Regions from separate parts of the Pantoea sp. At-9b genome, predicted to be linked through region 2. Evidence: predicted binding sites of a transcription regulator. Region 2 holds the regulator's gene; each other region holds the start of a gene.
The links. Region 2 encodes LexA, which represses DNA repair genes until DNA is damaged. Its sites were predicted from a motif close to TNCTGTATGTACATACAGNA; they were not measured.
Positions count from the first base shown of each region.

Region 1: the regulator LexA is predicted to act here: its motif matches at 4,235-4,254, upstream of sulA (SOS-induced cell division inhibitor SulA).
Region 3: the regulator LexA is predicted to act here: its motif matches at 1,768-1,787, upstream of PAT9B_RS12025 (DinI-like family protein).
Region 4: the regulator LexA is predicted to act here: its motif matches at 3,329-3,348, upstream of PAT9B_RS08295 (metal-dependent hydrolase).

Region 1 covers NC_014837.1:1,541,834-1,549,691, reverse strand. The annotation lists gene helD (DNA helicase IV) at 1-717, opposite strand, end outside; gene PAT9B_RS06980 (YccF domain-containing protein) at 841-1,284, shown strand; gene yccS (YccS family putative transporter) at 1,294-3,432, shown strand; gene PAT9B_RS06970 (TfoX/Sxy family DNA transformation protein) at 3,452-4,051, opposite strand; gene sulA (SOS-induced cell division inhibitor SulA) at 4,275-4,766, shown strand; gene ompA (porin OmpA) at 5,117-6,187, shown strand; gene matP (macrodomain Ter protein MatP) at 6,256-6,723, opposite strand; partial or broken gene PAT9B_RS06950 (AAA family ATPase) at 6,777-7,858, shown strand, end outside.
Region 2 covers NC_014837.1:344,149-352,006, forward strand. The annotation lists gene PAT9B_RS01495 (prolyl oligopeptidase family protein) at 1-1,087, opposite strand, end outside; gene ubiC (chorismate lyase) at 1,235-1,747, shown strand; gene ubiA (4-hydroxybenzoate octaprenyltransferase) at 1,777-2,643, shown strand; gene plsB (glycerol-3-phosphate 1-O-acyltransferase PlsB) at 2,707-5,130, opposite strand; gene PAT9B_RS01515 (diacylglycerol kinase) at 5,257-5,625, shown strand; gene lexA (transcriptional repressor LexA) at 5,731-6,345, shown strand; gene dinF (MATE family efflux transporter DinF) at 6,437-7,762, shown strand.
Region 3 covers NC_014837.1:2,589,936-2,597,793, reverse strand. The annotation lists gene PAT9B_RS12040 (diguanylate phosphodiesterase) at 1-539, opposite strand, end outside; gene PAT9B_RS12035 (hypothetical protein) at 787-1,035, shown strand; gene PAT9B_RS12030 (hypothetical protein) at 1,207-1,473, shown strand; gene PAT9B_RS12025 (DinI-like family protein) at 1,492-1,731, opposite strand; gene iraP (anti-adapter protein IraP) at 1,869-2,162, shown strand; gene PAT9B_RS12015 (DUF6388 family protein) at 2,360-2,683, opposite strand; gene yedD (lipoprotein YedD) at 2,833-3,300, shown strand; gene fliT (flagella biosynthesis regulatory protein FliT) at 3,366-3,725, opposite strand; gene fliS (flagellar export chaperone FliS) at 3,725-4,132, opposite strand; gene fliD (flagellar filament capping protein FliD) at 4,143-5,579, opposite strand; gene PAT9B_RS11990 (FliC/FljB family flagellin) at 5,917-7,215, shown strand; gene PAT9B_RS11985 (glycosyltransferase) at 7,397-7,858, shown strand, end outside.
Region 4 covers NC_014837.1:1,813,210-1,821,067, forward strand. The annotation lists gene osmE (osmotically-inducible lipoprotein OsmE) at 186-521, shown strand; gene PAT9B_RS08285 (DUF6515 family protein) at 576-947, opposite strand; gene PAT9B_RS08290 (L-cystine transporter) at 1,177-2,568, opposite strand; gene PAT9B_RS08295 (metal-dependent hydrolase) at 2,721-3,311, opposite strand; gene kduD (2-dehydro-3-deoxy-D-gluconate 5-dehydrogenase KduD) at 3,444-4,205, opposite strand; gene kduI (5-dehydro-4-deoxy-D-glucuronate isomerase) at 4,223-5,059, opposite strand; partial or broken gene PAT9B_RS08310 (phosphopyruvate hydratase) at 5,235-5,600, opposite strand; gene PAT9B_RS30560 (hypothetical protein) at 5,617-5,802, opposite strand; fluoride riboswitch at 5,930-5,998, opposite strand; gene hxpB (hexitol phosphatase HxpB) at 6,037-6,705, opposite strand; gene PAT9B_RS08325 (YniB family protein) at 6,829-7,365, shown strand; gene PAT9B_RS08330 (fructosamine kinase family protein) at 7,370-7,858, opposite strand, start outside.

The DNA.
Region 1 (7,858 bases), 1.2 Mb from region 2:
CGCCAGTTTACGTTGTAGCAACCAGCCGGCACGCGCCACCAGCACCGAGGTTTTCCCGCTGCCAGCCCCTGCCAGTACCAGCAGTGCGTCTTCGCCATTGACCACCGCTTCACACTGCGAAGGATTGAGTGGCGTGGTTTCAACCGTGGAAAAGAACGTCTGGTACTGCTGCAAAATTTTTGCTGTCCATTCACGGTTGCGCTGACGAATCGCCGTTTCACCCTGCCCGAGCCATTGCTGGCAGAACTGCCACAATTCGCGGCAATTCTCGAATTTTTCCAGCCGCGATGTCGGCAAAGGCAAAGCGGAAAACTGCCGGGTAATGTTTTCTTTGACTGCCTGAAGTTCGCTGCGCTTGAGCCAGCGATCCTGCCCGGTAAAGGCGAAAATCTCCTGCTGTAATCCCGTCAAAACCTCGACGCAGACCTCGCTCATTTCCTGACTCCACTGTTGCCAGGCTTGTTGCAGGTAATGAAAAAAACGCTGCGTTTCCTGCCATTCCGTGCCGTGTAACCGCACGACTTTGTCTTCCGGCAGCAAAAATTCCAGCTCTCCCCACACCAGACCTCGCTTGCAAGCGATATCCAGTAACTGGTTGAAAGGGATGAGGTATTCGTGTCGATCGCCGCTAACTTCCACCCCTGCTTCCAGCAGGCGCACGCGATTATAAGGGTGCTGAGCCAGACGTTTACCCATTGATGTTGCTTTCAGTTCCATGTCCGCACCGTGTTCAGCCAGAGAATTATCGCGCAGTTTACCTGTCAGACCCTTGACGCTCCAGCCTTAAAACAGGCTAAACTGGGCAACACATATTGCGGATTGCAAAAGGAAAATCGTGTTATGCGCACCGTGCTCAACATTCTCAACTTTGTACTGGGTGGTGTTTTCACCACCCTGAGCTGGTTACTGGCGACGCTGGTCAGCATCGTTCTTATCTTCACGCTGCCATTAACGCGTTCCTGTTGGGAGATAACTAAACTTTCGTTGCTGCCATTCGGCAACGAGGCGGTACATATCGATGTGCTGCGTCCGGACAGCAAAAATCAGGTGATGAACGCCGGTGGAACCTTCCTCAACATCTTTTGGCTGGTGTTTTTCGGCTGGTGGTTGTGCCTGATGCATATCTCAGCCGGTATTGTTCAGTGCCTGACCATCATTGGCATTCCTGTTGGCATCGCGAATTTCAAAATTGCCGCCATTGCCCTGTGGCCCGTCGGCCGCCGTGTCGTCTCTGTTGAAGAAGCACAAGCAGCACGGGAAGCGAATGCCCGTCGTCGTTACTAAGGCGAAGTCATGATGCATGAAGCCTTACCCGGCTGGCGCCGCTATCTGTTTAACAGCAGTTTGCGTTATCTGCTGCGCATCTTTTTCGCCCTTGCCGGTTGTGCAGCGGTTCCCTGGTGGTTGCAGCAGATTGAGTGGACGATCCCCCTCACACTTGGCGTGGTGGCCGCTGCCCTGGCCGATCTTGATGATCGCCTGGCCGGGCGTCTGCGCAATCTCCTGATTACGCTGGTCTGTTTCTGTATCGCTTCGGTATCCGTTGAATTACTGTTTCCACACCCATGGGCTTTCGTACTCGGCCTCGCCCTCTCCACCTGGGGGTTTATTCTGCTGGGTGCGCTCGGCCAGCGTTATGCCACCATCGCCTTTGGTGCGCTATTGATTGCGGTGTATACCATGCTCGGCGTGGGCTTGTTCTCACAATGGTGGATGCAGCCATCACTCCTGCTGGTAGGTGCCTTGTGGTACAACCTACTGACCCTGATTGGCCATGTCATGTTTCCGGTACGTCCAGTGCAGGAGCAACTTGCCGCGAGTTTTTCTCAGCTGGCGCGTTATCTGGACGCCAAAGCCAACCTGTTTGATCCTGATGGTGGCGAGCAAGATGATGCGAACCTGATTGCTACTGCCATGGTCAACAGTCAGCTGGTGGCTCAACTTAATCTGACCAAAAGTACCATTCAAAGCCGGTTACGCGGCGACCGTGGTTCACGCAGTACCCGACGCAGCCTGCATTACTACTTCGTGGCGCAGGACATTCATGAACGCGCCAGTTCTTCACATCTGCAATACCATCAACTGCGCGACGACTGGCGCTATACTGAAGTGCTTTTTCGCTTCCAGCGCGTGCTTAACATGCAGGCACAAGCCTGCCGCCAGTTAGCTGAAGCCCTGTTTTTACGTCAGGCCTGGCATCATGATACGCACGTTGAACGCGCCTTCGAACGGCTGGAAACCGCGCTGCAACGCCTGCAACAAAATGCCCCGGACGATGCCCATATTCGCGCGCTGTTCTGGTTGCTGCGTAATTTGCGCGCCATCGACGCGCAACTGGCGTCGATCGAATCTGAACAGCAACTGGCACAACCGGCCACATCCAGCGATGACAATCTTTCCAGCGACGGCCCAGGTGGCTGGGCGGATATTCGCTTGCGCATTAGCCGTCATCTCACACCGTCATCGGCACTTTTCCGCCACGCAGTGAGGATGTCGCTGGTATTGTGCATCGGCTATGGGTTTATCCAGATTACCGGTGTGCATCGCGGCTATTGGATTCTGCTCACCAGCCTGTTTGTCTGCCAGCCAAACTACAATGCCACCCGACGTCGTCTGGCGCTGCGTATCGGTGGCACGCTGGCCGGGATTGCCATCGGGTTACCGGTACTGTGGCTGGTGCCTTCTATTGAAGGGCAGCTTGTGTTGATTGTGCTCAGCGGTGTGTTGTTCTTCGCGTTCCGCCAGATACAGTATGCTCAGGCAACGCTGTTTATTACCCTGCTGGTATTATTATGCTTCAACCTGCTGGGTGAAGGTTTCGAAGTCGCACTGCCACGCGTGGTGGATACCCTGCTCGGCTGCGGCCTCGCCTGGCTGGCGGTGGCTTTCGTCTGGCCGGACTGGCGCTTCCGCCAGTTACCCGCTGTTGCCGAGCGGACCCTCAATGCCAACTGCCGCTACCTTGATGCGATCATGGAGCAATATCATCAGGGGAAAGATAACCGTCTGGCTTATCGTGTTGCGCGTCGCGATGCGCACAACGCCGATGCCGAGCTGGCTTCGGTCGTATCCAACATGAGCAATGAAGCGCGTTATCAGCAAACGTTACGTGAAAATGCCTTCCGGTTGCTGTGTCTGAATCACTCTTTTCTCAGCTATATTTCAGCGCTGGGCGCTCATCGTGTCAGGTTAAATGACGCCACGCTGTTGAAGCTGCTGGATGATGCCGTGTGCTTTGTTGACGATGTTCTGCAAATTGAACGCGTCAGCGATGCGGAGGCCACGCAGATGCAGCAAGTGCTGCTGCACCGCCTGACAGCAATGACGGCCAGTGCCGAGACGCAAGCGCCACTGGTGTTACAACAGCTGGGATTGTTAATTGCTCTGATGCCTAAAATTGCGCGTCTACGCCGTACCCTCGCAACGGAGTAAAACCTGAAACGCTCTGCGGTTAGCGGAGCGTTTTCTGATACCACGCGCAAAGTTCGTCTCTCACCTCACGAGGCAACGCGGCTTCATGATGGCCGGAGATCGCCCCTTCTAATGCCAGTAGTGTTTTCAGCCCTATATTTTTATTAATGGCACGCAGTTTCAACCAGCTCTTCTTGGCACCTATTTCACACAAGTGTTTGACTGAGCGGATACCGACCTTGTGCAACATCATCTCCATGCGCAGGCTGAGATTAGGCAAATCCTTCAGCCGTAGCGAGACATAGCGCGTTTGTAGTTCTTCACGCGCCGCTCGTAACGCGCTCGCTGATAGCTGCATTAACTGTTCCGGTTTCTGCCAAAGATGCGTGTCAACTTTGTAATAACTGAGCGTTACCGGCATCCCACGTTTACTGTAAATCAGCGGCTCCATCGGGCATTGCGTCGCATAGTTCGTCACCGCTTCGCAGGCTCGCAAATAAAGCGCGTCGTCATTGATAAACGCAAAGACCACCTTCTCCACGGACAGGGTATAACCACCAAACTGCGTGCGAGATTCTATGTCGCCTAAGGCGGCTAAATGCGTTTTTGATTGTTCAACCATCGGGTGAGATTTTTTCATCCTGATACCTTCCTGAATTCCTTTTACCAGAACTGTCCTAATAAATACCTCATGTATTCATCAGGTTAGAAGATATTGAAAACGATCAGGCTGTTCAATGAATAAATGCATTTAAGGCGAAAATTTGTGCGATTTTGCGAGACGTTTTCAGAAATTGAGGTTGATCTTTGTCCAGGAACTCATTACTGTATATTCATACAGTTCATTACTGAGTGATTAAATTATGCGTACTCAATTCTCTGGCACCGCTGATCGTTCTCATCGTTTTGCGACTTCAGACGTAGCGCAGCCCTCTTTGGGCGGCATTACCGAATTACGCTACAGCGAACAACCTGGAATGATGCAGCTTCTGTTGCTGCCAGTACTGAAACAATTGAGCCTGCAATCACGCTGGCAGCTGTGGTTAACGCCTGCGCATAAGCTCAACCGTCACTGGATGCAGCAGTCGGGTTTGCCGCTGGATAAGAGCATGCATATCACTGAGTGCGAACGCTACAGCACAGTAGAAAGCATGGTGAAGGCGCTACGCACCGGGAACTATAGCGTTGTGCTGGCGTGGATACCTTATGAGCTAAATGATGATGAACGCCGCGAACTGAAACTGGCTGCCGCAGAAGGCGAAGCGCTGGGTCTGATTATGCGTCCTCAGGGACACGAGGGAGTTTTGAGCAGACAATCTTCAGCGTCAAAAATTCCCTCAGATTTGTTTCATTAAGTAAAATTAGGATTTTTCTCACACTGTTTTTTGCGGAAGTTGACGCTAAGCCACTGATTCTTGTCCTGCCAGCTTAGACAATGGCTTAGCCGATTTTTTCATTTCTGATCACGAAGATTATCCCGTGTCAATTGTTAAAATGTGTGTATAAATCCCTGTTTTTTTATCGACTGGCGTCACATCATACTTGTAACTTTCCAATCTCGTTGTAGACTTTACCTCGCCAGGGTGCTCAATAACCTCCGTTTTTTTCGGTAGAGTCATAAGCGAGCGTTTTGACCCGGCGAAGGATTAAACCCAGAGCAAACTATTTTTGCTCATTGCCTATTTGGATGATAACGAGGCGCAAAATGAAAAAGACAGCTATCGCAATTGCAGTGGCACTGGCTGGCTTCGCTACCGTAGCGCAGGCCGCTCCTAAAGATGACACCTGGTATACCGGTGCTAAACTGGGCTGGTCTCAGTATCACGATACTGGTTACTACGGTAACGGTTATGAGAACAACAACGGTCCGACTCACGAAAGCCAGCTGGGCGCAGGTGCCTTCCTGGGCTACCAAGCTAACCCGTACCTGGGCTTCGAGCTGGGCTACGACTGGCTGGGCCGTATGCCGAACAAAGGCAGCGAAATCAACGGCGCATTCAAAGCACAAGGCGTTCAGCTGGCTGCTAAACTGAGCTACCCGATCACTGACGATCTGGACGTGTACACGCGTCTGGGTGGCATGGTATGGCGTGCTGACTCAACTCAGAACAACAACGGCGTTCGCATCAGCGACCACGACACCGGCGTTTCTCCGCTGGCTGCTGTTGGTGTTGAATACGCACTGACCAAAAACTGGGCAACTCGTCTGGACTATCAGTGGGTTAACAACATCGGCGACGCTGGTACCGTTGGCGCACGCCCTGACAACAGCATGCTGAGCGTCGGTGTTTCTTACCGTTTCGGTCAGGATGAAGCTGCTGCACCAGTTGTTGCTGCTCCGACCCCGGCTCCGGCTCCGGTTGTTGAAACCAAGCGTTTCACCCTGAAGTCTGACGTTCTGTTCAACTTCAACAAAGCAACCCTGAAACCGGAAGGTCAGCAGGCTCTGGATCAGCTGTACAGCCAGCTGAGCTCACTGGACCCGAAAGACGGTTCAGTCGTAGTACTGGGCTTCACCGACCGTATCGGTTCAGAGCAGTACAACCAGAAACTGTCTGAGAAACGCGCTCAGTCTGTTGTCGACTACCTGGTATCTAAAGGTATCCCGGCTAACAAGATCTCTGCACGTGGCATGGGCAAATCTAACCCGGTTACTGGCAACACCTGTGACAGCGTGAAAGGCCGCAATGCCCTGATCGACTGCCTGGCGCCGGACCGTCGCGTTGAAATCGACGTGAAAGGTATCAAAGACGTGGTAACTCAGCCGCAGGCTTAAGTTTCTCGCGTAATAAAAACCCCGCTTCGGCGGGGTTTTTTTATAGCTGGATGACAGCAGAAAGAAGATTACTCGTTCCCGGTGTCACCTTTACCCAGAATAGCCTGGAGATCTTGTTTCAACGTCGACATCTGGCTGGCGTACTTCTCTTTACGTTCCGCATCTTCAATCAACTGCACAATAGTTTCAGAAAGCGTACTGCTACGACGCTGCGCCAGGCCCGCCAGGCGTTGCCACACCAGATACTCCAAATCGATCGATTTCTTCCGGGTATGCTGATGCTCCGCATTAAAGTGGCGCTTACGACGAGCACGGATGGTCTGCTTAAGACGATTATCCAAATCAGGATGAATATGCTGGGCAATCCAATCGTTGACGTCGACAGGGCTGTTCTCCATCGTCAGCAGCGTATCCACCGCAGCCTGTGCAGCACTCAGCTCCAGATGACGGGTGATCAGTTCACCTTCCCGATGTTTTTTCACCAGGTATTTCCACTTCCATCCACTTTCAAGATTTTCGAGCTGCTGGTATTTCATCGGAATCTCATCGTGATCACGTAACAAACTAAGAATAACAGCTTTTTTCCTGGATGCAGCAAGGAAAAACATGTTGCGGCCATCACAATTCGGGCCGGAACTCCGCAGTGCTTAACCCGGTTGATTCCTGTATAATCGCGCTTTTCCCGAATTCGACGAATGGAATATTTTGACCAGCTCTCAACTTACGTGGCAAGCCCTGCAGCCGGATAGCACCCGCTACCAATCCATTTTCTCCAACGTCTCACTGGAAGATAGCGATAGTCTAGCCGCGGTCCAGCCGCGTCTGCTGAATGCCCTGGCGCATTTACATCATCAACAACAAGGTTTCCCGCTGCTGTTGTTACGCAGTCAGGAAAACAGCGACTACCTCGCCTGGGTTGCCTCTGCCGCGCAGCGTTTTCAGCCTGATGAAGAATCCCTGTTCGGCGGTGATTATCTGGTCATGGGTGACAATGTCAGCTTGTTGCCACCCGCGGAAAATCGCCCCTTTACCAGCCAGGGCGGTGTGCACTATGCCGACTGGATTGAATTTGAGCAGCTGTTCGGCTGCGTCCGTCAGTTTAAAGACCGCGTCCAGCTAGAGCCAGGTTTAGTCCACCGCGCCAACGGCGGCACCCTGATCCTCAGCGTCAACACACTTCTGGCACAACCGCTGATGTGGTTACGACTGAAAAAATGTGTTGAACAGGGTCAGTTTGAGTGGCATTCCCAGAATGAGCGCCAGCCATTACCGGTTGCGATTCCGCCGTTGCCGTTACAGCTGCGCCTGATTCTGTGCGGCGAACGTGATGCATTGGCCGATTTTCAGACTTTGGACACGGAAGCGCATGAAATGGCGCTTTACAGTGAGTTTGAAGAGAGTCTGCAGTTGGTGGATGAAGACGATATGACGTCCTGGTGCCAATGGACGCTCACCCAAGCCGAGCTGGCTGGTTTGCCGGCCCCGGAAGCGGACTTCTGGCCTTTGTTGATCAATGAAGCCGTGCGTAATACCGGCGATCAGGACACTTTACCGCTTTGCCCACGCTGGTTACGCCGCCAGATGCAGGAAGCCGCGCTGCACGGCGATGTCCTCAATGCTGAAGCGTTGAAGGATGCGCTGGAAGCCCGCCAGTGGCGCGAAAGTTTCCTC
Region 2 (7,858 bases):
CATCCGCGAGGGTGATATCTTCAACCTGCCGCCATTGACCCTCTGCCACCGTCATCACGCTGACGGTTTCCACCACATCGTGGATCTTATCCAGCAGCAGATAATCACGCGTGGCGGAGTAACTTTGTAGCGAGGTGTGGGCATCTGGCGTAAACAGGGTGGTGAAGTGGCGTTTTCCCTGTTGAAAATCCTCAAGGTTAATCGCCAGCAGCGCACCTGCCGGGTGGACCTCATCCGCTATCTGCCACTGGGTGGTCAGGGTGATCAGTAGCCACTCTTTGAAAAAACCGGCAGTGGCATCGTCCGGGATGGCGATGTGTTCAAGCTGATCCCGATCGCGCAGCAACCAGGTTTGATGGCGGTAAAAATCGATCCCGCGGTACACCAACTCTTTCTCAAAACCTGGGGTGTGAATTCGCCAGGCCGAAACCGAGAGATCATCAACCTCGCCCGCGTAAATTAACGGCGCTGATGCGGGCGAGGTGCCGCGCTGCCAGCGGTGCACACAGCGGGGATAGCCGGAGGCAGTCAAGGTATCGCCACCGGCATCCAGGCTGAGTAACAAGGTGTTTTCATCGACCCAACTCACCCGGCTTTTGCTGACAGGCAGAAAAAAGCCATCAGTGATAAAGGCTTTGCCGACCAGATCATACTCGCGAATCTCGCAGGCATCCCCTCCGCTGGAGAGATAAATCAGCGCGCGCGTATAGTCGGGGTAGAGTGGCTGCGCACCGTGGAAACTCCAGTGGCTGCCTTCCAGCTGATTGAGTTGATCCAGATCCAGCACAGTTTCCCATTCGGGTTCGGCGCTTTGATAAGAGACCGCGTTCGTGCGCCGCCAGATACCGCGCGGATGATGCTCATCCTGCCAGAAGTTATACAGGCTATCGCGATAGTGGGTCACCCACGGAATGTTGGATTTGTCGTTCAGCCAATGCAGCGTTGTCTGCTTTGCCTGTTGGAAGCGGCTGCCCTGGGCGAATTGGGCGGTGGTAAGGCTGTTTTGAGTGGCGACCCAACTGAGTGCCTGTTCGTTAAGTGGTTGTTCCAGCGCGTTTAACAGATCCTGATGTTGTAGGGATGTCATGTCATATCCTTAGTGGACTGGTGAACAGCAGCAAGCATAACGGTTTTACAGGGAATTAACTTACAACGCATTTGCGGCAACGCTTCGTTATTCGCGCAACGGCGGCGGTGCGTTACACTGGGACACTTTTTTCTGTGGAGAGTTTTTATGTCTCAGGATGCGCTGGCGCAATTGCGCGCGCTACACTGGCTGCCCGCTTCCTCCCCGTTACTTTCCGCGCCACTGCTCGACTGGCTGCTGGAGGAAGACTCAATGACGCGGCGCTTTGAGCAGCATTGCCAGCACGTCACGGTACAACTGGTACGCGAAGCCTTTGTCGATGCCAGTGAACTGGAAGAAGAAGGCGAGTTATTACCTGCCGATCAGCGCTTCTGGCTGCGGGAAATTTTGCTATGTGGCGATAATGTGCCCTGGCTGGCTGGCCGTACCCTGGTGCCGGAAAGCACGCTTAATGGCCCGGAGCAGATGCTCCAGCAGCTTGGCACACGCCCGCTCGGACGCTATCTGTTTGCCGACTCCACCCTGACACGTGATTTTATCGATCCCGGTCAGGTGGGCGCGTTGTGGGGACGCCGCTCGCGTTTACGTCTCTCCGGTAAGCCGCTGTTGTTAACTGAACTGTTTTTACCGGCGTCACCGCTCTATCGCGCGCTGGATTAAGGATAAGGATTGTGCAAAAGACCCTGGGAATGAATAAATTACAGGCCTACAGCCGCCTGATGCGTATTGATAAACCGATTGGCACGTTACTGCTGTTGTGGCCCACGCTGTGGGCGTTGTGGTTATCAGGCATGGCGATCCCGCCACTCTCGGTGCTGCTGGTATTTGTGCTGGGGGTGATCGTGATGCGTGCCGCAGGCTGCGTCATCAATGACTATGCCGACCGTAAAGTGGATGGGCATGTGAAACGTACCGCATCACGCCCGCTGGCGAGTGGTCTGGTGACGGAAAAAGAGGCGAAGTTACTGTTTGTGGGCTTAGCCTTGCTGGCGTTTGTGCTGGTGCTGACCATGAACCGCATGACGATCATGCTGTCTGTGGTGGGGCTGGCGCTGGCCTGGGTATATCCCTTTATGAAGCGTTATACCCACCTGCCGCAGGTGGTACTGGGCGCGGCTTTTGGCTGGGCCATTCCTATGGGCTGGGCAGCGGTTAGTGAGTCCTTACCTTTAGTCTGCTGGCTGGTGTTTATTGCTAATCTGTGTTGGACGGTCGCATATGATACGCAATACGCCATGGTGGATCGTGACGACGATTTAAAAATTGGCGTGAAGTCGACAGCGATTCTGTTTGGTCGTTATGACAAACTCATCATTGGATTGTTGCAGCTGGCAACGTTGGGCCTGATGGTGCTGGTAGGATTGTTGTTGCATCTGAATGGGGCGTTTTACTGGTCGTTACTGTTAGCGGCAGGCTTGTTTGTACATCAGCAAAAGCTGATTGCTCAGCGCGAGCGTGAACCCTGTTTCCAGGCATTCCTCAACAATAACTATGTCGGTCTGGTGCTGTTTATCGGTATTTTGTTGAATACCCAGCCGTTTATTGATTTGTTGTAACCACGCGATTTTTGCATCAAAAAAGCCGTCACCCCTGGGGATGACGGCTTTTTATTTAGCCGCTTAATCGTGGGCGACGGCGCTCTCAATGGTCAGACGCACGTCACTGGTGACCAGCTCGGCCAGCATCTGCCACATGGCCTGCGTGCGCTCCACTTCGGCATCTCCGCCGTCGCTGATATAGCCTTCATCACGCAATGTCAGCACCAGCGCGGAGAACACGGCTTTATCAAAGAACTCAGGGGCGTTGATACCGTGCAACACCGACAGACGCTGTGCCAGCGTGCGGCTCTCTTTTTCCAGCGTGCCACGGTTGATGGTGGGCTTGGCACTGAGAATCGAGAAGGTGATCGCAAAACGCTGCAACGTTTCGCGGATACCCGCTGCCAGTAACTGTAGTGTGCGATAGCGTGCGGTGGTCATTTGCACCTGACCATCCTGTTGCGTGATCAGACCCTGGCGTGCCATTTCGTTGCACAGCGATTGAATCAACTCAGGCAACTCGTTACTGCTCCAGCGCAGGAACAGTTCACTTTTCAGCATCGGATAGACCAGGGCGACCTGGCGCAACAATTCCGCTTCACTGATTTCACGGTGTTGCTGCACGATCGCGGCAATCAATGACGGCATCACCAACATATGTTGAATGTTGTTGCGATAGTAGGTCATCAACACTGCCTGCTCACGTGGCAGAATGATGATGTCACCGATATTGTCCTGCTCGGTCTCAAACTTATTCATGCCCATTGCGTGATCCAGCAGGGCTTCTGCGCTGAGATCCGGCACCGTGGCTTCCGGTGAATAGGGCACATTGCGCAACAGTTGGGTGTAGCACTCCAGTTGCTCAATAAGCTGCTCGCGCGTCAGTGAACGTTGACGAGAAGCCAGCAGTGCAGTGACGCACAGGTTCATGGCGTTGGCGGCCCCTGCATCGTTAATTCGCACCATCAGGCGGTTAGCGATGTCATTCACGGCAGGTGTCATCCATGCCTGGCGCTGGGGTTCGATTGGATCGATCGCTTCACGCCATTCTGGCACGTGTTTGTTCAGGTAGTTCACCAGCGGCAGGGGTTCACCGAAGTTCACATAACCCTGACCAAGATTGCGCAGCTTACGCAGGCCGCGCACCATCTGCATGAAGCCTTCTTTCTCTTTCGCCGCGCCGCGCAGTTCTTTGGCGTAGGTGCCGACTTCCATCACATGTTCATAGCCAATATAAATCGGCACGAAGGTGATTGGACGGCTGCTACCTCGCAGCAGTGCCTGTAACGTCATCGACAGTGTGCCGGTTTTCGGGTCCAGCAAACGACCGGTACGTGAGCGGCCACCTTCTACAAAGTATTCAACCGAATAGCCGCGATTAAACAACTCGCCCAGATATTCGCGGAAAACGGTGGAGTAGAGCTTGTTGCCCTTAAACGTGCGGCGAATAAAGAACGCCCCAAGGCGACGGAAAATCGGCCCGGCTGGCCAGAAGTTCAGGTTGATACCCGCAGCGATATGCGGCGGCACCAGCCCCTGGTGGTAGAGCACATAAGAGAGCAGCAGGTAATCCATGTGGCTGCGATGGCAGGGGACATAAACAATCTCATGCCCATCCTGCGCCAGCTGGCGCACACGCTCGCCGCCATTCACGTTGATCCCTTGATAGAGGCGACTCCACATCCAACCCATTACACGGTCGGTGACGCGAATCGCTTCATAGGAGAAATCAGCAGCAATCTCTTCCATCAATTCGACGGCGTTCTGCTGGGCCTTCTCGTGCGAGATCTTTTTGCTGCGCGCCTCATCTTCGACAGCTTTTTCAATCGCTTTGGATTGCAACAGCTTATTGAACAGATCCTGGCGGGCTGGCAAGCGCGGGCCGATTGCCGCCAGACGCTGGCGGGCAAAGTGAATGCGTGCCACGCGTGCCAGTTTCTGAGCTATCGACTTATCTGTGCCATGTTCGGTCGCCATCTGACGCAGTGAAACCGTCGGCGAGAAGCGCACAAAGCTGTCGCGACCATGCCAGAGAATAGCGAAGAATTTCTGTACGCCGTTGAGAATGCGCAGGTGAGGGGTGGATTCCCCCTGCACTTCACGACCCGGCGCACGGCCGAACATCACTGACACCGGCAGCATTTGTACATCCAGTTCTGGATTGCTGCGATGCAGATCAAGGTAGTCGTGAAATAACTTCACGGATTCCAGACTCGGCACGAAATACGGGAACACGCGCGGTCCATCATGGATAAACACGTGACGCGGCAGTAAAGTGCCGTCAATTTCCAGCGGTGCGAGTGGATCGGGCAGATCGTGTTTCAGACACTGCGAACGCAGCGTGAGGAGATCGGCCTTGGAATCATAAGGCAGCACATACAGGATCGGCCGCGTCGGATCCAGCCCATGTTCGGAGACGGGATCGGCGGGAATGGCCTTACTCTTTACCAAAATGGAGAGTGGTAAATTCAATAATTTATAATAAAGTTTACGCCAACCTGACATAGACAACTTCAAGCCTCTTGTTAGCAAAGCGCGGCAAGCATACCAGAAAGTGCCGCGAAGATCTGTGGCTGCACTATCTCCGGCTGCCCAGACATTGACGTCAAAACGAGTAAAGGGTTCAACGACATGGCAAATAACGTCACCGGTATTCTCAGGATAATAAAAGCCGCCGGTTATTCCTGGCAGGGATTGCGCGCCGCCTGGACGCATGAGGCAGCGTTTCGCCAGGAGGCCGTTGCCGCGTTAGTGGCAATTATAGTGGCGTGCTGGCTGGATGTTGATGCCATTTCCCGCGTACTGATGATTGGTTCCGTAGTGCTGGTTGTCATTGTGGAAATCCTGAACAGCGCCATCGAAGCGGTGGTCGACCGCATCGGCCAGGAACGTCATCCTCTGGCGGGCCGGGCGAAAGATATGGGTTCCGCTGCCGTATTGCTGGCTATCTTACTGGCGCTGTTTGTCTGGATCGCGCTGATTTGGTCACATTTGCGATAAGGATTCCGGATTCATCAACTCGCTGATTTTTCCCTCAGTTTTGGTTTTCATTTCGCCAATACCTGTATATACTCACAGCGACTGTATAAACAACCAGGGGGCGGGATGAAAGCATTAACCAGCAGGCAGCAACAGGTCTATGATCTGATTCGCGACCATATTAACCAGACGGGCATGCCGCCAACGCGTGCGGAAATTGCTGCGCAGCTGGGCTTCCGCTCACCGAATGCGGCAGAAGAACACCTGAAGGCGCTGGCACGTAAAGGGGTGATTGAAATCGTCTCCGGTGCTTCACGTGGCATTCGCTTATTGATGGAAGAAGAAGCCAGCGAAGGGCTGCCGTTGATTGGCCGTGTCGCGGCGGGCGAACCTTTACTGGCGCAGGAACACATTGAAGCGCACTACCAGGTCGATGCCAATCTGTTCAAACCTACCGCTGATTTCCTGCTGCGTGTTAGCGGCATGTCGATGAAAGATATCGGTATTATGGATGGCGACCTGCTGGCCGTACATAAAACGCAGGAAGTGCGTAACGGCCAGGTGGTGGTGGCACGTATTGATGATGAAGTGACGGTGAAGCGTTGGAAAAAGCAGGGCGCGATTGTGCAACTGCTGCCGGAAAACAGTGACTTCCAGCCGATTGTTGTCGATACCCGCGAGCAGTCCCTGACAGTAGAAGGGCTGGCGGTCGGCATTGTGCGCAACGGCGAGTGGCTCTGATACCTTGATTCCCCCCGCTACGGCAGCCTTTCTGCGCTGCCGTGGTTTAATTTTCTGACAAGACTGTTGTGCAGCAAACCGGGATGGGCTGATGCAGCTGTTTTCCTCCTCTGATAAAGCACTCTGGCGGCTTGCGCTGCCGATGATTCTTTCCAATATCACCGTTCCGCTGCTCGGCGTGGTTGATACCGCCGTTATTGGTCATCTTGATAGCCCCATTTATCTCGGTGGGGTGGCGGTGGGGACGACTGCGACCAGCTTCATCTTTATGTTGCTGCTGTTTCTGCGCATGAGCACGACCGGGTTGACCGCCCAGGCTTTTGGCGCGGGCGATAAAACGGCCCTGGCACGGGCGCTCACCCAACCGCTATTAATCGCCTTGGTGGCCGGGGTGCTGTTTATTTTGCTGCGCACACCAGTCAGCAATCTGGCCGCTGCGCTGATGGGGGGCAGCCTCGCGATTCAGCAGCAGGCGCAACTTTTTATCCAGATTCGCTGGCTCAGCGCCCCCGCCACGCTGGCAAATCTGGTGATTCTCGGTTGGTTGCTGGGCGTGCAGTATGCGCGTGCGCCTGTGCTGCTGCTGGTGGTAGGGAATCTGGTCAATATTCTGTTGGATCTGCTCTTTGTGCTGGGCCTGCACTGGGGAGTGGCGGGCGCGGCAGCGGCGACGGCACTGGCAGAATACGCCACCCTGGCCGTCGGATTATGGATGGTGGCCCGGGTATTGAAGCTGCGCGGTATTGATTTCTCTACGCTGAAGCAGAGCTGGCGCGGTGATGCTGCTCGCTTGTTTCGCCTCAACCGCGACATTATGTTGCGTTCTTTTCTGCTCCAAATCTGCTTTGCATCACTGACGATACTTGGGGCGCGCATCGGCCCGGATGTGGTGGCGGTCAATGCCGTGCTGTTGATGTTCCTGACCTTTACCGCTTACGCACTGGATGGTTTTGCGTATGCCGTAGAAGCCTGTTCTGGCGAGGCGGTCGGCGCGAAAGATCGCAGCCGATTATTGCTGATCTGGCATGCCGCCTGCCGTCAGGCGGGGTTGGTGGCACTGGTATTTGCGGCGATTTATGCGTTATTTGGCGTACATATCGTGGCGCTGCTGACTTCACTGGAAGAACTACGGCAAGTGGCCGATCGCTACCTGATGTGGCAGGTAGTGATGCCGTTAGTGGGCGTGTGGTGCTATCTGTTGGATGGCATGTTTATCGGTGCGACGCGCGGTCGGGAAATGCGTAACAGTATGGCACTGGCGGCACTGGGTTATGGCCTGTCGTTACTGACGCTCCCCTGGTTAGGTAATCATGGCTTATGGCTGGCGGTGACGGTGTTTCTGGCCATGCGCGGGCTGACGCTGTGGTGGATTTGGCATCGCCATTGGCGTGCTGATAGCTGGTTTGCGGCACATTAACGATAACCCTTTGGATACAGAATAATCCGTAAGTGTGCTAACCCTTCTGCATTGTCTACTATAATTATCCTTATCATCGCAAATAAGTAGCGCGTT
Region 3 (7,858 bases), 2.1 Mb from region 2:
ATAATCGGCTGAAAGGCAAAATGGCACTGTGTAGTGGCGTCTTCAGGGACGTCGATAAGCAAAATTTCCTGCGCATCGGCGATAAATTCCCAGCTGTTGGCCGGTGGGATCTCGAAATAGTTTTCTTTTTCGCGCGCTTCGACAAAGGTACGCAGAAAACGTAATGCCCGATCGTCAAAAGTGAGTTGATATTTTGACGTTCCTTTGTTCAGCACTGCCTGAAGCACGGTGGCTTTATCATGTTCGCGTAAATCAATCAGTTCCATGCCGGAATTGCCGAAACGGCGCGCGGGCGCATGGTCGTGCAGCAACTCCACGAGATTTTGATGGCGGGCGTCTTTACAGATCCGGCCATAGATAGACTGGACCGCCTCAGCGGGTCCCTCCAGCAATTGAAAAAAATGCAGTCCGTCAAATAACAAAATGCCCGTCACATCCAATAATTCATTATTTCTATTGGCTTTTTCAACCATGTCTTGCAGTTTTTTCACCGGAACATGGTCGCAGAGATGGCTGCGATAAAGGATGGTTGAGAGCATGGCAGGTTCCAGAACATTATTTTTGTGAGGTCTACATTAACAGAGCGTTCGGGGAAAATGTCGCAGACAGCGATTATTTATATTGAGAAGCGTCTGAAAGCGCTCGGCAGGATAAAAAGCGTTGTTCTGCCTGCGTCAAATCGGATTCTTTCTCCATCAGGCTGCCCGGGCGTTGACGATAAAAATATTAGATTGAAACGACAAATAAAAAGAGTAGTGTGATCTTCGTTAACCAGAGGTGAGCACAATGTTGCGTGATTATTTGAAGATTGATGATAGCGACCGCTTAGTCGAACAGAGCATCCAAAGGCTCAACAATCGCGGTCAGGAAGATATTACCGAGTGGCGTATTATCGGGGAGAATGGCGAGCATAAAGGGCAAGTCTCCCTGTTCGATAAACTCTGTGTCCAGCGTTCCTGGAATGTCAGCTACCGCATTACGCAAACCGATGTGAACGGAAGGGTTGTCGTCGATCACTTGACCGACGTGTTGTAATTTTTGCCGTAGTTTTTGTGTCACTTGACCCGCCGCTGTGCGGGTTTTTTGCCTCGCTACTCTGCACCACACGCAGTTCCGATTATTCCTAATGCGGCTTCGCTATATTCAACTACCTTTAATGACTGTGACGTTATTTAAATTGGTCATTTTCAATAAAAGGAAAATAGCATGAGTGATTCAGAAGCGATTAAAACCAAAACTGACTACTTGCGTGATGTGACTTCACAGCTCAAAGAGATGCGTCATTATGCCCAGAGCAACACCGAAACCCTGTCCAGTCACTGGCTGGCTTTTGATGCCGGTGAGTATAAGGATAAAGCGTATGCCGCACGATTCGATACACTCATTAATAAACAGGGGAAACTGCTGGATGATATTGATCAGGCGATTCAGGATTTAGAAATCGCCGTCAATCATAGCGAGCAGGAGAGCTAAGGCACCCGTGCGGGTGGTTTAGTCCGCCACCAGCCACATATCGGCTTCATCGAACATCTCTTCGATGATACGTGCCAGTGTGGCTTTATCGTTTTTACTCATATCGGTCTCAATGGCGTTCCGTTCCATCGGCTTGACCCGTACCTCAAGTTCCGGAAACACCCGCTGCACGCGTTTTTCCAGTTCCTGCAAGATCATTTCGCGCGCACCGGGTAATCCTGCGACGTTGCGCTTGTCGTAAATCAGCTCCACAAACATTCAGGGCATTCCATTTAATCAATCAGAGCGTCATATTACTGTAAATAAAAACAGTATCAAGCGGCAGGAAGGAGGAAAGGCGATAATTTTATCGGGCTGCATCTCATAACCATACTTTTTATGCCAGGAGGGAAAGCATGCGACAGTTGGTCATCGATATTTTGCTCAAGATGGCAAAAATGGATGTGGAAGCGAAAGAGCTGACGGCACAGGTTGAAGCACAGTCGCTGTTGATTGCCGCGTTATTGATTCAGGCAAAACAGGATAATTCGCTGACCATTAGCGAAACGGTCCAGGATGCGATTGTCACCGCGTCTCGTTCGTCTGAAGCGTTTTTGCAGTCAGATGTGGATCTGTTATTGACCCATATTAATCGCCTGTTGGCGGTGGCGCGTTATGTCGAAGTGAAGGCGATTGAGCGGGAAGAGTAAGGGAAAAAATAAGACCTCTGGAGGTGGAAATCCAGCAACACCTCCAGAGGCGGTGCAAAAGCACCATTCGTTCAAGGACAATCTACGACCGAAGTCGTAGTGTTAACTTATACAAGTTTTACTAACTTGTACAACTTTATCCTGATCATTTTGAGTGGTACGAGCTGTGAAATCGCAGCCAGTCTAAACTGAAGCGCTTACAGTTCGTTCTTAATACAGAACTCTTCCCATGTCATACCTAACGCGGCAGCGTGGGTTTTCAGGTAGGTTTCGATGGCTTCAGCGGCCACCGCTTTGTCCGGTTCGGCGAGCTGAATAGAGAACAGCATGCCATCAAGGTTCTTCTGACGTAAGAACGCGGCATAGATACGTTCTGCATGCCACTGGCGCAGTGCATCTAATGTCATGCCCGCCTGCTGCGCATCATTGTCGGACAATTCATCCAGCGCCGCCTGGAAATCAGGATGGGCGGCAAAAAACATTTCACGTGCCTGGGCGTAATACTGTTCTGGCGTTTTCATTCGGGGTTCCTGCTGGTTAACTCGGCGCGTAGTGTAGCGCGGGCGGGCTTGGTTGTCAGGAATCCCGGCAGATCCGACGCAGATACCTTGCGTAACTCAGTGGAAAAATTATAACGTAGCCGCCATTGAAGCGAGTGTAGGGACCGAAGATGAAAAAGTGGATGGTACTGGCAGCGTTGGCGCTGTCGGGGTGTGCGCAGATCAACAATTATGAAGCGGCGGTGAAGACCCCGGCACCAGCGGAATTGCAGGGTTATTGGCAAACCGTTGGCCCGCAGCGCAAGCTGATTAGCGATCAGGCAATGGGCAGTCTGATCATCGGTGCGCAGGGCGATACCCTGGATTGTCGCCAGTGGCAGCGCGTGATTGCCAAGCCAGGTAAGCTGACACGTCTGGATGACCAGTGGGTGAATGTGACGCGTCTGGTGCGCGTCATGCCGCTCAGGTTAAACAATGGTGAGCTGCGCTATGATGGCTTGCGGATGCGGAAGGTCGATCGCCCAACGGTTGAATGTCAGCAGGCATTAAAAGAAGTGGCTGCACGACCTGATGAAGCGGTGATTCAAAATATTGAGCCAGAGATTTTGCGCCCGACACAGCTTTCAGCGCAGAACTAAGCAGGTTGTACAAAAAAAGAGCGGCAGGAAAAGATGTTTTCGCTGCCGCTCCGCGAGGGTATTACTCAGACGGTTTGACGCGGTACTAAGACACTGCCTTGTTTACCATACGCGCTCATCATGGATTTTTGCCGTGATGATTGTCCAACCAGTTGCGCCAGTTCATCCAGACGTGCCTGTAACAGGCGTTTGACTTCACTCTCATTGTCGAGGATATGGCGTAATACCGGGCGCAGTTGTTCCTGAGTTTGCAGCGAAGGCGCGGTGTCCTGCGTTGATCGCGCCAACTGTTGCACCGCACTAACGTATTCCATCTCCTTGGTGATCAATTCATCCCATTCGCCGTCTGCGGCAAGGCGCAGCATTCCCTGGCTGAGATCGAGTAACTGCTGGTAAATGGCAATCAGATGCGGTGCGATAGTCATTAAACGGCGTCCTGAAGGTGTTGAGGTTGAGCGACTTCTTTCCAGGCATCAGCGATATTACGTAGCAGCCCTTCAACTTCTTCGATGGCTTCTACGTCATTACGCAGATTGGCCTGTAACAGACGGCGAACCATATAGGCATACAGCCCTAGCAGGTTTTCGGTGAGTTCATCACCACTGCCTTCTGCCAGACCCTGTTTGAGTCCGTTTTCGATAATATTGATCGCTTTAGAGAGCGACAGACCTTTGCCCTCAATATTCCCATCCTGCAAAAACAGGCGGGCGCGAACCAGTGCGCTGAGCGCACCGTCAAACAGCATCACCACCAGTTGCTTCTGGCTGGCGCTCATGACGGCGCTTTCAACGCCGATTTTGGCATAGGCTTGAGTGCCATTTGCGCTATACATGAATCACTCCTTATGAGGATGAGCTACTTGTGCTGCTGGTGCTGCTGGACGACGTATCGAACTGCTGCGACAGGTAGCTACTGGTGCTATTCAGTGAACTCATCAGTACGTCCAGGGCAGTAAACTGGGTTTTGTAACGCGCAATCAGGTTATCAATACGCGTACTCATGTCGTTGTACTGATCGGTCAGGTCATTCAGGGTCTTACTGACACCATCGGTGGCCGCCTGCACGATACCGGTACTGGATAGCCAGCTGGTCAGGTTGGTCGCGATGGTGGTGGTAATGCCGGTGGTGGTACCGTCGCCGACGATCATCTCTTTCACGCCATCCGGGTCGCTGGTCAGGGCGCTCTCGAGGGTATCGGAGTCCAGTTCCAACTGGCCGGATGTCGGGTCAGTGGTAATACCGATCTGCGCCAGCGTTTTATAGGTTGAGCTGCTCTGCGCATTGGTCAGCATGCTTTTTAGCTGCGTCTGAATAGTACGCAGGGTGCTGTCACCGAGCAGCGCGCCGTTGCTGGAGTCCTGTGAATCTGAACCGACATCTACCGCGGTATATTTGGTCAGGGTGTCGAACTGCGTCAGCAGGGTGTTATAGGCATCAACCCAGTTCTCAATCGCGCTTTGCGCTTTCGACGAGTCTTTGGTGATGCTTAATGTCGCATTACCCGTGGTGGTGTCATTAAGTTTGAGCGTAATGCCTTCCAGCGCATCACTGATGGTGTTGCTGCTGTTCTCAATCTCAACGTTGTTCACCGTCAGTTTGGCGTTCTGTGCTGCGACGCTTTCGGTCATGGCGTTGCTGCTGGCACTGGCGTCATAACCGACAATGCCCTGCAACGTATCATCGCCGGTCACACTGATGCTGCTAACGGCATTATCGCTGCCGGTTTCAGTCGACGTCAGTGACAAACGGTAGCTGCTATCACCGGTTTTAATAATGGTGGCGGTAACACCAGCATCAGCGCTGTTGATCGCATCGCGCATGCCGGTCAGCGAGGTCTGATCGCTGGTCAGCGTAATGTCTTTGCTGGTGCCATCCACCAGCGTAATGGTCATGGTACGGCTACTGGCAGAGCTGTCGCCCAGCGCCGTGCTGTTGCTGGTTTGGGTGGCAGACGTCAGCGTCTGTGCCTGCGCCAGCTGTGACACGCTAATGGTGTAGTTTCCGGCTACTGTGCTACCAGATGTCGTGGCGCTAAAGGCACTGGAGCTGCTGGTGGCAGACGTCGCAGTGAAAAGATCGGCGTCATTCAATGCGGTATTCGCGGTCTGGAAAGTGGTCAATGCGCTTTTCAACGTACCGTAAGCGCTCAGCTTGGCGGTATAAGCCGTCTGCTGAGTAGAGATAGGATCTAATGACGCTTTTTCGGCGGTTTCCAGACTGTCCAGAATGCTACTTAAATCGAGGCCTGAACCGACACCCAGGGTAGAAATACTTGCCATGTTGTTTCCTTTTTATGTCGACACGGAGAGTGAATACCGGGGTTATCGGCGTTGGATGGGGAAAGTTTAAAATTATTTACCTGCGAGTAATAAAGCGAATAGCGCATATAGAGAAAGGTATTTCTGGCGCTAGAAAAGTGATCATTCAGCACTAAAGAAGTGCAACACCTGGGCGATAAAGTTAAGCGTGACAGGCTGAAGTGAAAAATTTTCGCCTGGTACTAAAAAAAATCTAAAGGTTGTTTAAGGGCAGACGATAACAACTTTGACGGCGCTGAAGCCGGCGGGTTGAAGCCCACACCTTAACCGAAAGACTTGATTAACAGGAATATTTATCATGGCCCAAGTCATTAATACCAACAGCCTCTCGCTGATCACTCAGAACAACATCAACAAGAACCAGTCTGCTCTGTCTACTTCTATTGAGCGTCTGTCTTCTGGTCTTCGTATTAACAGCGCTAAAGATGACGCAGCGGGCCAGGCGATTGCTAACCGCTTCACTTCTAACATCAACGGCCTGACTCAGGCAGCGCGTAACGCCAACGACGGTATCTCTGCTGCGCAGACGACTGAAGGCGCACTGTCTGAAATCAACAACAACTTACAGCGTATCCGTGAACTGACCGTACAGGCACAGAACGGTACCAACTCTGATTCCGACCTGTCTTCAATCCAGGACGAAATCAAATCACGTCTGGATGAAATCGACCGTGTGTCTGACCAGACCACTTTCAACGGCGTGAACGTGCTGTCTAAAAATGGCTCAATGAGCATTCAGGTTGGTTCTAACGATGGCGAAACCATCGACATCAACCTGGAGCAGATCGACTCTTCAACTCTGGGTCTGAGCGGCTTCTCTGTTTCTAAAAACTCTCTGGATGTGACCGACGCGGTGACTCAGGTTGCCGATACTGGCGGCGTGATGACTGATGTTGACATGTCAGACGTAGCAACCAAACTGGGCGTGAGCAGCGGTACTCTGTCTCTGCACCAGATCTCTGGCACCAACGAATATGTGGTTCAGTCTGGCAGCGATTACTACTCTGTATCTGTTGATAACAGCGGTTCAGATGCCGGTAAAGTTGAACTGAACACCACCGACGTTTCTTACGGTGACGAAGCTAACGGTATCGCGTCTAACGGTGCGGTGCAGAGTGGTCAGCTGATTAAAGTTGGCACCGACAGCAGCGGCAACGCGACTGCGTATGTCACTATCCAGGACAAGAACTACAGCGTGTCTTCTGGTCTGCTGGCAAACAGCGACGACGCAACTGCGGCGACGACTGGCGCAACTTCTGGTATCGAGCTCAGCTCTACTGGCGGCGTAACTGCATCTACCGAATTCGCTGGTGCAGCAACGGCTGACCCGCTGGCGCTGCTGGACAAAGCTATCGCTAAAGTTGACACCTACCGTTCAAGCCTGGGTGCGGTGCAGAACCGTCTGGACTCTGCTATCACCAACCTGAACAACACCACGACGAACCTGTCGGAAGCGCAGTCCCGTATCCAGGATGCGGACTACGCGACAGAAGTGTCGAACATGTCTAAAGCACAGATCATCCAGCAGGCAGGTAACTCCGTGTTGGCGAAAGCTAACGCCGTACCTCAGCAGGTTCTGTCTCTGCTGCAGGGCTAATCGCCCGATTAATGATTCATCGACAAACCCCGCTTCGGCGGGGTTTTTTATGGCTGAATAACGCCCGAATCGTGGTGCTGCTTGGCGGATTGAAATCGTGGCCAGCCCTTAGGATAAGGAAAAATCGTCTTGCTGCGCGCCGAAGATGGCGAACGCAACCATTGCCAGAGAAGGGCTTCTGATGAAACACACGCCAAGAGTCAGCATTATTATCACGGCGCATATTCCTGTTTGGCTGGAGGGGGCGCTCAACAGCGCGCTGGCGCAGGATTATCCCGATTGCGAAATCCTCGTTGCTGACTCCAGTGGCAAAGCTTTTATCCCTCAGTTGCTGCAACCTTACCTGAATCAGCCTGGCCATGCGGTACGCCATCTGGTTTTTCCCGTCGGTCACCCCACCGTGATCGCCGAAGCGATTCAGGCGGCACAGGGTGAATTCATCAAATTGCTGAGCTATGCCGATGAGCTGTCTGGCAATTGTGTCAGCACCCTGGTCAGCGCACTGGTTGCCGCACCTCAGGCGGTGCTGGCGTTGACGAAACGCAATCGTATTGATGCGCGTGGCGAACCGGTGGCAGATATCCTCTCTACTGCTGCCTTTCTGCCCCAACCTGGGGTGATGAAGGGAACGGATTTACTGCGC
Region 4 (7,858 bases), 1.5 Mb from region 2:
TGAAAATAGTTTTGAGAGTGCTTATTCTCATTAGGCGATTATACGGAGCCAGACGCGGGAACACAGGCACTTTTACGCAATCCTGACGCTTCAGAACAAACCGAATATGCAGCCATAAAATTGATTAATCTGGATTTATGTTCCAGGCTTAGCGTTACATGGACACAGTAATGAGGAACAACAAGATGAATAAAGTGCTGGGATGTATCGCTGCGGCTTTAACGCTGGCAGCGCTCTCTGGTTGTACGGCTTATGATCGTGCCGAGAGCTTCGTAACCAAACCTGTGGTGAAGGATGTGAAAAAAGGGATGACCCGTGATCAGGTGCGTCAGATTGCCGGAGCACCTTCTACTGAGATCACCATGGTACATGCGCGCGGCACCTGCCAGACTTATGTGCTGGGCGAGCGTGATGGCAAGCTTCAGACTTACTTTGTCAGCTACAACGATACCGGTCACGTGATGAACTACGGCTTCCAGAGCTGTAAAGAGTACGATACTGACCCGCAGGCGACACAGTAAGCGGCAGCAGAATAGCAAACGGCCCGTCAGTGACGGGCCGTTTTTATTGGTGGCTTATAAACCGTAGGGGCGTGGTACTTCGTTATAACTGCCGTTGATATCGCGCTGATAGTAATGACCATCCTGCACGTAATAACGTTTGCCGTTAAAGTCGAGCACACGCATGCCTTCGACCGGTACGGATTGCGGCGGTTGCACCACCACGTAGGTATCACCCTGACGCTGGTAGTAGCTGCCGTTCAGCAGGTAATAGGTCAGGCCGCCAATCAACACCGCAGTTGCGGCATCGGGTAAGAAACGTAATGGACCGGGTCCACCCCAATGTGGTCCCGGACCAGGACCGGGTCCCCACGGGCCTGGGTGGGCAAGGGCGATGGCTGGTGTTAATAAGGTTAACGCCAGCACGGAGGCGATAACTTTTTTCATCGGTAGTTCTCCTGCTATGACTGGTAGCAGGATTGGCTTTTCAACGACAAAACACAAGCGGAAAGTGGCTGATTTTTCCTCTATTTACCATGCTTAACACTTTCCTGACGGTAGCGCCATGATTGTCAGAGATTGAGGAGGGAGGAGATGTAGCGGCGCGATTTATCGCGCAGTTTTCCGTTACCAGAATCCCGCACGATAAATCGTGCCGCTACGGGAGGGGCATGTGTTAACGATGCGCCAGTTCGGCGTGGTCGTCGCTTTCCAACACTTTCTTGTCGGTCAGACCGAGCCAGCGGCTGGTCAGAGAACCTGCGGTCATCGCGCCATTGACGTTGAGTGCGGTGCGGCCCATGTCGATCAGCGGTTCGATGGAGATCAGCAGCGCCACCAGCGTCACCGGCAGGCCCATGGCGGGCAGCACGATCAAGGCGGCAAAGGTGGCACCGCCGCCAACACCGGCCACACCGGCGGAGCTGAGCGTTACAATCCCTACCAACGTCGCAATCCACAGTGGATCAAACGGGTTGATGCCGACCGTCGGGGCAACCATTACCGCCAGCATGGTCGGATACAGGCCGGCACAGCCATTCTGACCAATGGTGGCACCAAATGAAGCGGAGAAGCTGGCGATCGATTCCGGTACACCGAGGCGACGCGTCTGGGTTTCCACGTTCAACGGGATACTGGCGGCGCTGGAACGGCTGGTAAAGGCAAAGGTAATCACCGGCCACACTTTGCGGAAGAAACGCATTGGGTTGATACCGTTGAACGAGAGCAGCAGGGCGTGCACCCCAAACATGATTGCCAGGCCGAGATAGGAGGCCACGACAAAACCACCCAGCTTGATAATGTCCTGAAGGTTTGATCCCGCCACCACTTTGGTCATCAATGCCAACACACCGTAAGGGGTCAGCTTCATGATCAAACGCACCAGTTTCATGACCCAGGATTGCAGGGTGTCAATCGCCACCAGCACGCGTTCGCCTTTTGCTTTGTCATCTTTCAGCAACTGCAACGCGGCCACGCCGAGAAACGCGGCAAAGATCACCACGCTAATGATCGACGTCGGGTTAGCCCCGGTCAGATCGGCAAACGGGTTTTTAGGGATAAAGGAAAGCAACAGCTGTGGCACTGTCAAATCAGCCACTTTGCCAATGTAGTTGCTCTGAATAGCGTTGAGACGTGCGGTTTCTTGCGCACCTTGCACCAGGCCATCGGCGGTTAACCCAAACAGGCCGGTCACCATCACACCCACCAGTGCTGATATCGCCGTGGTAAACAGCAATACGCCAATGGTCAAAACGCTAATTTTACCCAGCGAAGACGCATTGTGCAGACGGGCTACGGCGCTGAGGATGGAGGCGAAAACCAGCGGCATCACGATCATCTGCAACAGTTGCACATAACCGTTGCCGACAATGTTAAACCAGCCAATTGAGGCTTTCACCACCGGGCTGTTCTCACCGTAAATGGTTTGCAGCGCCAGACCAAACAACACGCCGATCACCAGGCCCGTCAAGACGCGTTTCGACAGACTCCAGCGCTCGTTGCCGATGCGTGCCAGCAACACCAGCAGCGCGGCGAACACCACGAGATTAATAATCAGGGGAAAATCCATGCTCTACTCCAGAGATTTGCCGCGCCTCTGCATGTTCAGGCGCGGAATACAGTGTGATTCCTGAGAGGAATCCGGGCATGTTAACAGTTCATAAATGGGCAGGCTTATATCCAAATGGAATTGATTATAACTTTATACTGAAAGTTGTCTGATTATCGCTCGCTTTGGCTGTTTAATACTCTACCTACGCCATTTTGTAGCGTGTTGAACAGTTGCTCGGGCCAGCCGTTTGCACCAAAAGACGGCAGCCCGGGTGGAAACCACAACGCGTAACCCACCAGTGCCAGGCAAAGCGCGCGTTCGAGTTGGTTGCCTTTCTGGCTATTGAGCAACGGCAAACGAAAGCGCCAGCGGCAGGGCCACAGCAGCGGCACACCCGCCGGTGTCAGCATGTCGGCGACAATATGGCTGAGATAACCCAGGGTCATGCCCTGCAACACATCGGCGGGGATCGGCCAACTGGCGGGAACATTAATCTGAAACAGCCATAGGCTCACCGCGACCGCCAGCAGGCTGTGGGTAAACCCCCGATGGCCAAAGGCTCGGGCGATGGGCTGGGAAAGCCACTTTAAGCGTTGTCCCAACACTGATTTGGGATGATCAATATCCGGCAGCAGGCAGGTCAGCAGCGCAGCGGGCACCAGATGCCACCAGTCGGCACTGGCCATTACCGGCGTTAGCTCCGCGCGCTTGGCAAAAATAGCACTGGCAATGGCGAAAATGATGTGGCCTTCGGCCGTCATGATAGAACCTGGCTGCAAACTGTCGATGCATCCAGTATAGGGATTTATCCAGTAAATGAGAATATGTGACGCTGTAACCAGGCGTGAATTTAAGACGATGCCCGCGCCAGAATGACGCGGGAAAAGAGGAGCTTAGCGCGCCAGCCAACCGCCATCGACTGCCAGCGTGTAGCCGTGGACGTAATCCGACGCACCAGAGGCGAGGAACACCACGGGTCCCATCATATCGTTCGGATCGCCCCAGCGTCCGGCTGGAATCCGGCCAAGGATCTCTTCACTGCGTGATTCATCATCGCGGATTTGTTGCGTGTTATTCGTCGCCATGTAACCGGGGGCAATGGCATTAACATTGATACCGTGCTTCGCCCATTCATTAGCCATCAATCGCGTCAGCCCCATGACCGCGCTTTTCGAGGCGGTATACGAGGGCACACGGATCCCCCCCTGGAAAGAAAGCATGGATGCGATGTTAATGATCTTGCCACCATTCCCCTGGGCGATAAATTGCCGCGCCACCTGTTGCGAAAGGAAAAACAGACTCTTGCTATTGATATTCATGACATCGTCCCAGTCTTTTTCGCTAAAGTTCAGCGCATCTTCGCGGCGAATAATGCCTGCGTTATTGACCAGAATGTCGATACGTCCTGCCAGTGCCACCGCCTGTTCCACCACCTGTGGCACGATGGATGGATGCGCGAGATCGGCCTGAATCGGCCAGAAACGGCGCCCCAGCGCGGCAACTTTTGCGGCGGTATCATCCGGACCCGCGCGATTGACGCCAATAATATCGCAACCAGCCTGCGCCAGCCCGAGCGCCATCCCTTGACCCAGCCCGGTATTGCAACCGGTGACCAGGGCGATTTTTCCTTCCAGATTAAAAGCATTCAGAATCATTATCTTCCCCTTGTGCACTAGCGCAGTGCGCTGACGCTGACGTGGTCCATGTCATCAAACACCTGATTTTCCCCCACCATGCCCCAGATAAAGGTATAGCGTTGGGTACCGACACCGGCATGGATCGACCAACTGGGTGAAATCACCGCCTGTTCGTTATGCACCAACAGATGTCGGGTCTCCTGCGGCTGGCCCATCATATGAAACACCGCACTGTCCTCGGCCATATCAAAATAAAAATAGACTTCCATACGGCGTTCATGGGTATGACAGGGCATGGTGTTCCACAAGTTGCCATCGTCAAGGCGCGTCAGGCCCATGGTCAGCTGGCAGGTCGGCAACACATCCGGCACGATAAATTTGTTGATGGTGCGGCGGTTAGAGGTGGCGGCATCACCCAGTGTGGCTTTGACTGCATCCTCAAGGGTGATTTTCTTGTCCGGGTAGTGGGTATGCGCCGGGGCGCTGTTGTAATAAAACTTCGCCGGATGGCTGGCGTCGCTGCTGCGAAAAATCACCTGTTGCGCCCCCTGGCCGACATACAAGGCTTCCTGATGACCAATTTCCCAGGTCTTGCCATCCACCTCAATCAGCCCCGGACCGCCGATGTTAATCACCCCCAACTCACGGCGTTCGAGAAAATAGCTCACCCCCAGTTGCTTACCCACTTCGCTGCCGATGGTCACGGGCTGTGCCACCGGCATCACGCCGCCAATAATAATGCGGTCGATATGGCTGTAGGTCAGGGTGTAATCATCCGGGGTAAATATGTTCTCAATCAAAAATTCGCGCCGCAGGGCGGCGGTGTCGAGGGTTTTGGCGTGCTCGCTGTGAATACTTTGACGTAAGTCCATCTCAGGCCTCTGGATATCAGAAGGAATAGGTCCCGATGCGGGTCTGTTGGCATCTTAGGCAGGATGGGATATGAATTCAATAAAAATGAAACGTTGTTTTATTTATTTGTGTCGGCGATCAAGGGTTCACGATAATGCCGGGCAACGCTACCCTGACGTACTGCCTCGGTCAGTGAAGGCGCGCCACCGCCAGGGAAACGCCCAAAATGGCATTGGCACCGAGTCGGCTTTTATTCTCCGTACCATCCAACGCCAGCATGCGCGTATCGATTGTGCGTTGCTCACGGATATCGCTGCCGATCAGCCGCGCATTGATGTCGCTGTTAACCGCTTGCACCGCATCACGCCCCCCTTTGCCGCCAAAACGATGGCTGTCGCCATCACGACGTTCGTTGACTTCACGCGAGCCGGTGCTGGCACCGGAGGGCACGGAGGCTCTGGCCATTTGTCCGTCAGTAGTAAAAGCATCCACTTCCACCGTGGGGTTGCCCCGTGAGTCAAGAATTTCACGGGCGATTACTCTATCCAGTGTAAAACTCATCATTACCTCACAAGAATTAGCGTTTCAGGTGTTTGATCAGGATGTCGACCTGAAGATGATTAATATCGTCCACCGAGTGCGAGGACAGCCCACCAAAGCGGCGATTACGGTGCCCGGCAATCACCCGATCGATGCCGAGTTCCGCGACACATTTTTCAACCTGTGCACGCTGGCACAGGGTCACCATTTGGAGAATCTTCACGGCGGTGTCGTGCGCTTTCCTGCCAGGTGGTGGCATGGAACGGGGTAAGACCAAAGCGATATATCATGGGGCGGGCCGGGAGGAACAGTCAATTCAGGACGGCCTGACATACCTCTTGTGAGCAAGAGTCATATCAGGCGTCATCAGCCCTTAATGGGGCGGTTGGGTAAGGTGGAACGCCATCACCTTGTTAGCGCAGTATCAGCAGAATTCAGCCAGACGCTGCTTTTGGGCTTATCCGTGCAAATGCCCGGCAGCCAGTTGGGTGAGGTCATCGAGGCGGACATTGGCCAGCGCCCAGCGTGCATCAGCGCGATGCTCCGCCGCAGGTACCACGATAGAGCGCATACGCGCGGCTTTGCTGGCGACCATGCCGTTAAAGGAATCTTCCAGTGCCACGCAGTTGAGGGGGTCAATACCCAGCTGTGCGGCGGCATCCAGATAAACCTGTGGATGAGGTTTGCTGTAGGGAAGATGCTCGGCAGAGGCGATCTGGTCAAAATAGTGGCGCAGGTTAAACATCTCCAGCACCCGCTCCAGCATATGCAGCGGTGAGGCGGAGGCGAGGGCGATTTTCAGTCCCTGTTCCCGACATAACTGTAGCGCCTGTTCCACGCCGGGCAGCAGAGGACGGGTCTCTTCCACCAGCGCCAATGCGCGCGCGATGATGCGCTGCGTAACTTCTTGTTGGTCCGGGCCATTCCACGGTAGCGTTTCGTACCACATGCGCACGGTCTGGTCGATGCGTAATCCCAGGGTATCCGGTAATTCGTGGCGGCGGGTCAGATCTACCCCCAGTGAGGCAAAAATATCGAGTTCGGCGCGATCCCACAGCGGTTCTGAGTCGATCAGTAATCCGTCCATATCAAAAATGGCGGCCAGAACAGGGCGACGATAAGACATACTACAGCTCCGTTTGAAATTTGACCTACCTTACCATGACTCAGCATGCTGCGCTTTTTTCAGGAAAAAAAGATGCAGTGCAGGTAGACTTAGGGCAAATCTTATTCCGTTCAGGGAGACACCATGACTTACCAACAGGCTGGCCGTATCGCCATCCTCAAGCGAGTGGCTGGCTGGGTGATTTTTATTCCGGCGCTGCTGTCCACCATTATCTCCATCTTGGGTTTTATGTTTAAGCACAGCGAAAAGCAGCCTGGCATTGACGCCGTGATGCTTGATTTTGTGCATGTCATGATTGATATGGTGAAGTTCAACACCCCGTTTCTCAGTTTCTTTTGGCAAAATTCGCCGGTGCCGGAATTTAACGGCGGCACCAATATCGGTTTCTGGATTATCTATTTTTTGATTTTTGTCGGGATCGCGTTGCAGGCTTCAGGTGCCCGCATGTGGCGTCAGTCACGCCATATTAAAGAGGGGATTGAGGACCAGTTGATTCTTGAGCAAGCCAAGGGCAGCGAAGGCCGCACCCGGGCGCAGCTGGAGGAGAAGATCAATGTCCCACGCCACACCATTCTGTTGCAGGTGTTTCCGTTGTATGTGCTGCCGATTGTCATCGCCATTGCCGGTTACTTCGTGCTGAAACTGCTCGGTCTGCTGTAATGCGTCAGGCCGGTCTGGCCTGACGTTGTCCCAGAACATCTTCATCCAGCAACTGGCCAATGGCGAACGTCGCTTCGTCGGTCCAGTTGCCGCCAAACACGTTGGCACGGTTTAGCAGATAGTAGAGTTGGTACACCGGCTGGCGTTGCGAGAACCCTTCTGGCAACGGCCAGACCGAATGATACCCTTCGTAAATCTGCCGCGGCAGCTCAGCGTAATAACTCAACATCGCCAGGTCACATTCGCGATCGCCCCAGTAGCAGGCGGGATCAAAAATCCACGGCCCGCCAGGACTGCCGGCGCAATTTGCTGGCCATAAATCGCCATGCAGCAATGAAGGTTGTGGATGGTGGTTGGTGAGCGCGCGTTGCACACAATCGACAATCAAGTCGGTATCACCATAATTGACACCTTTCTCTGCCGCCAGTTGCAGTTGCCAGCCAATGCGCTGTTCGGCAAAAAAGACCGACCAGCGGCGCAGCCAGCTATTGGG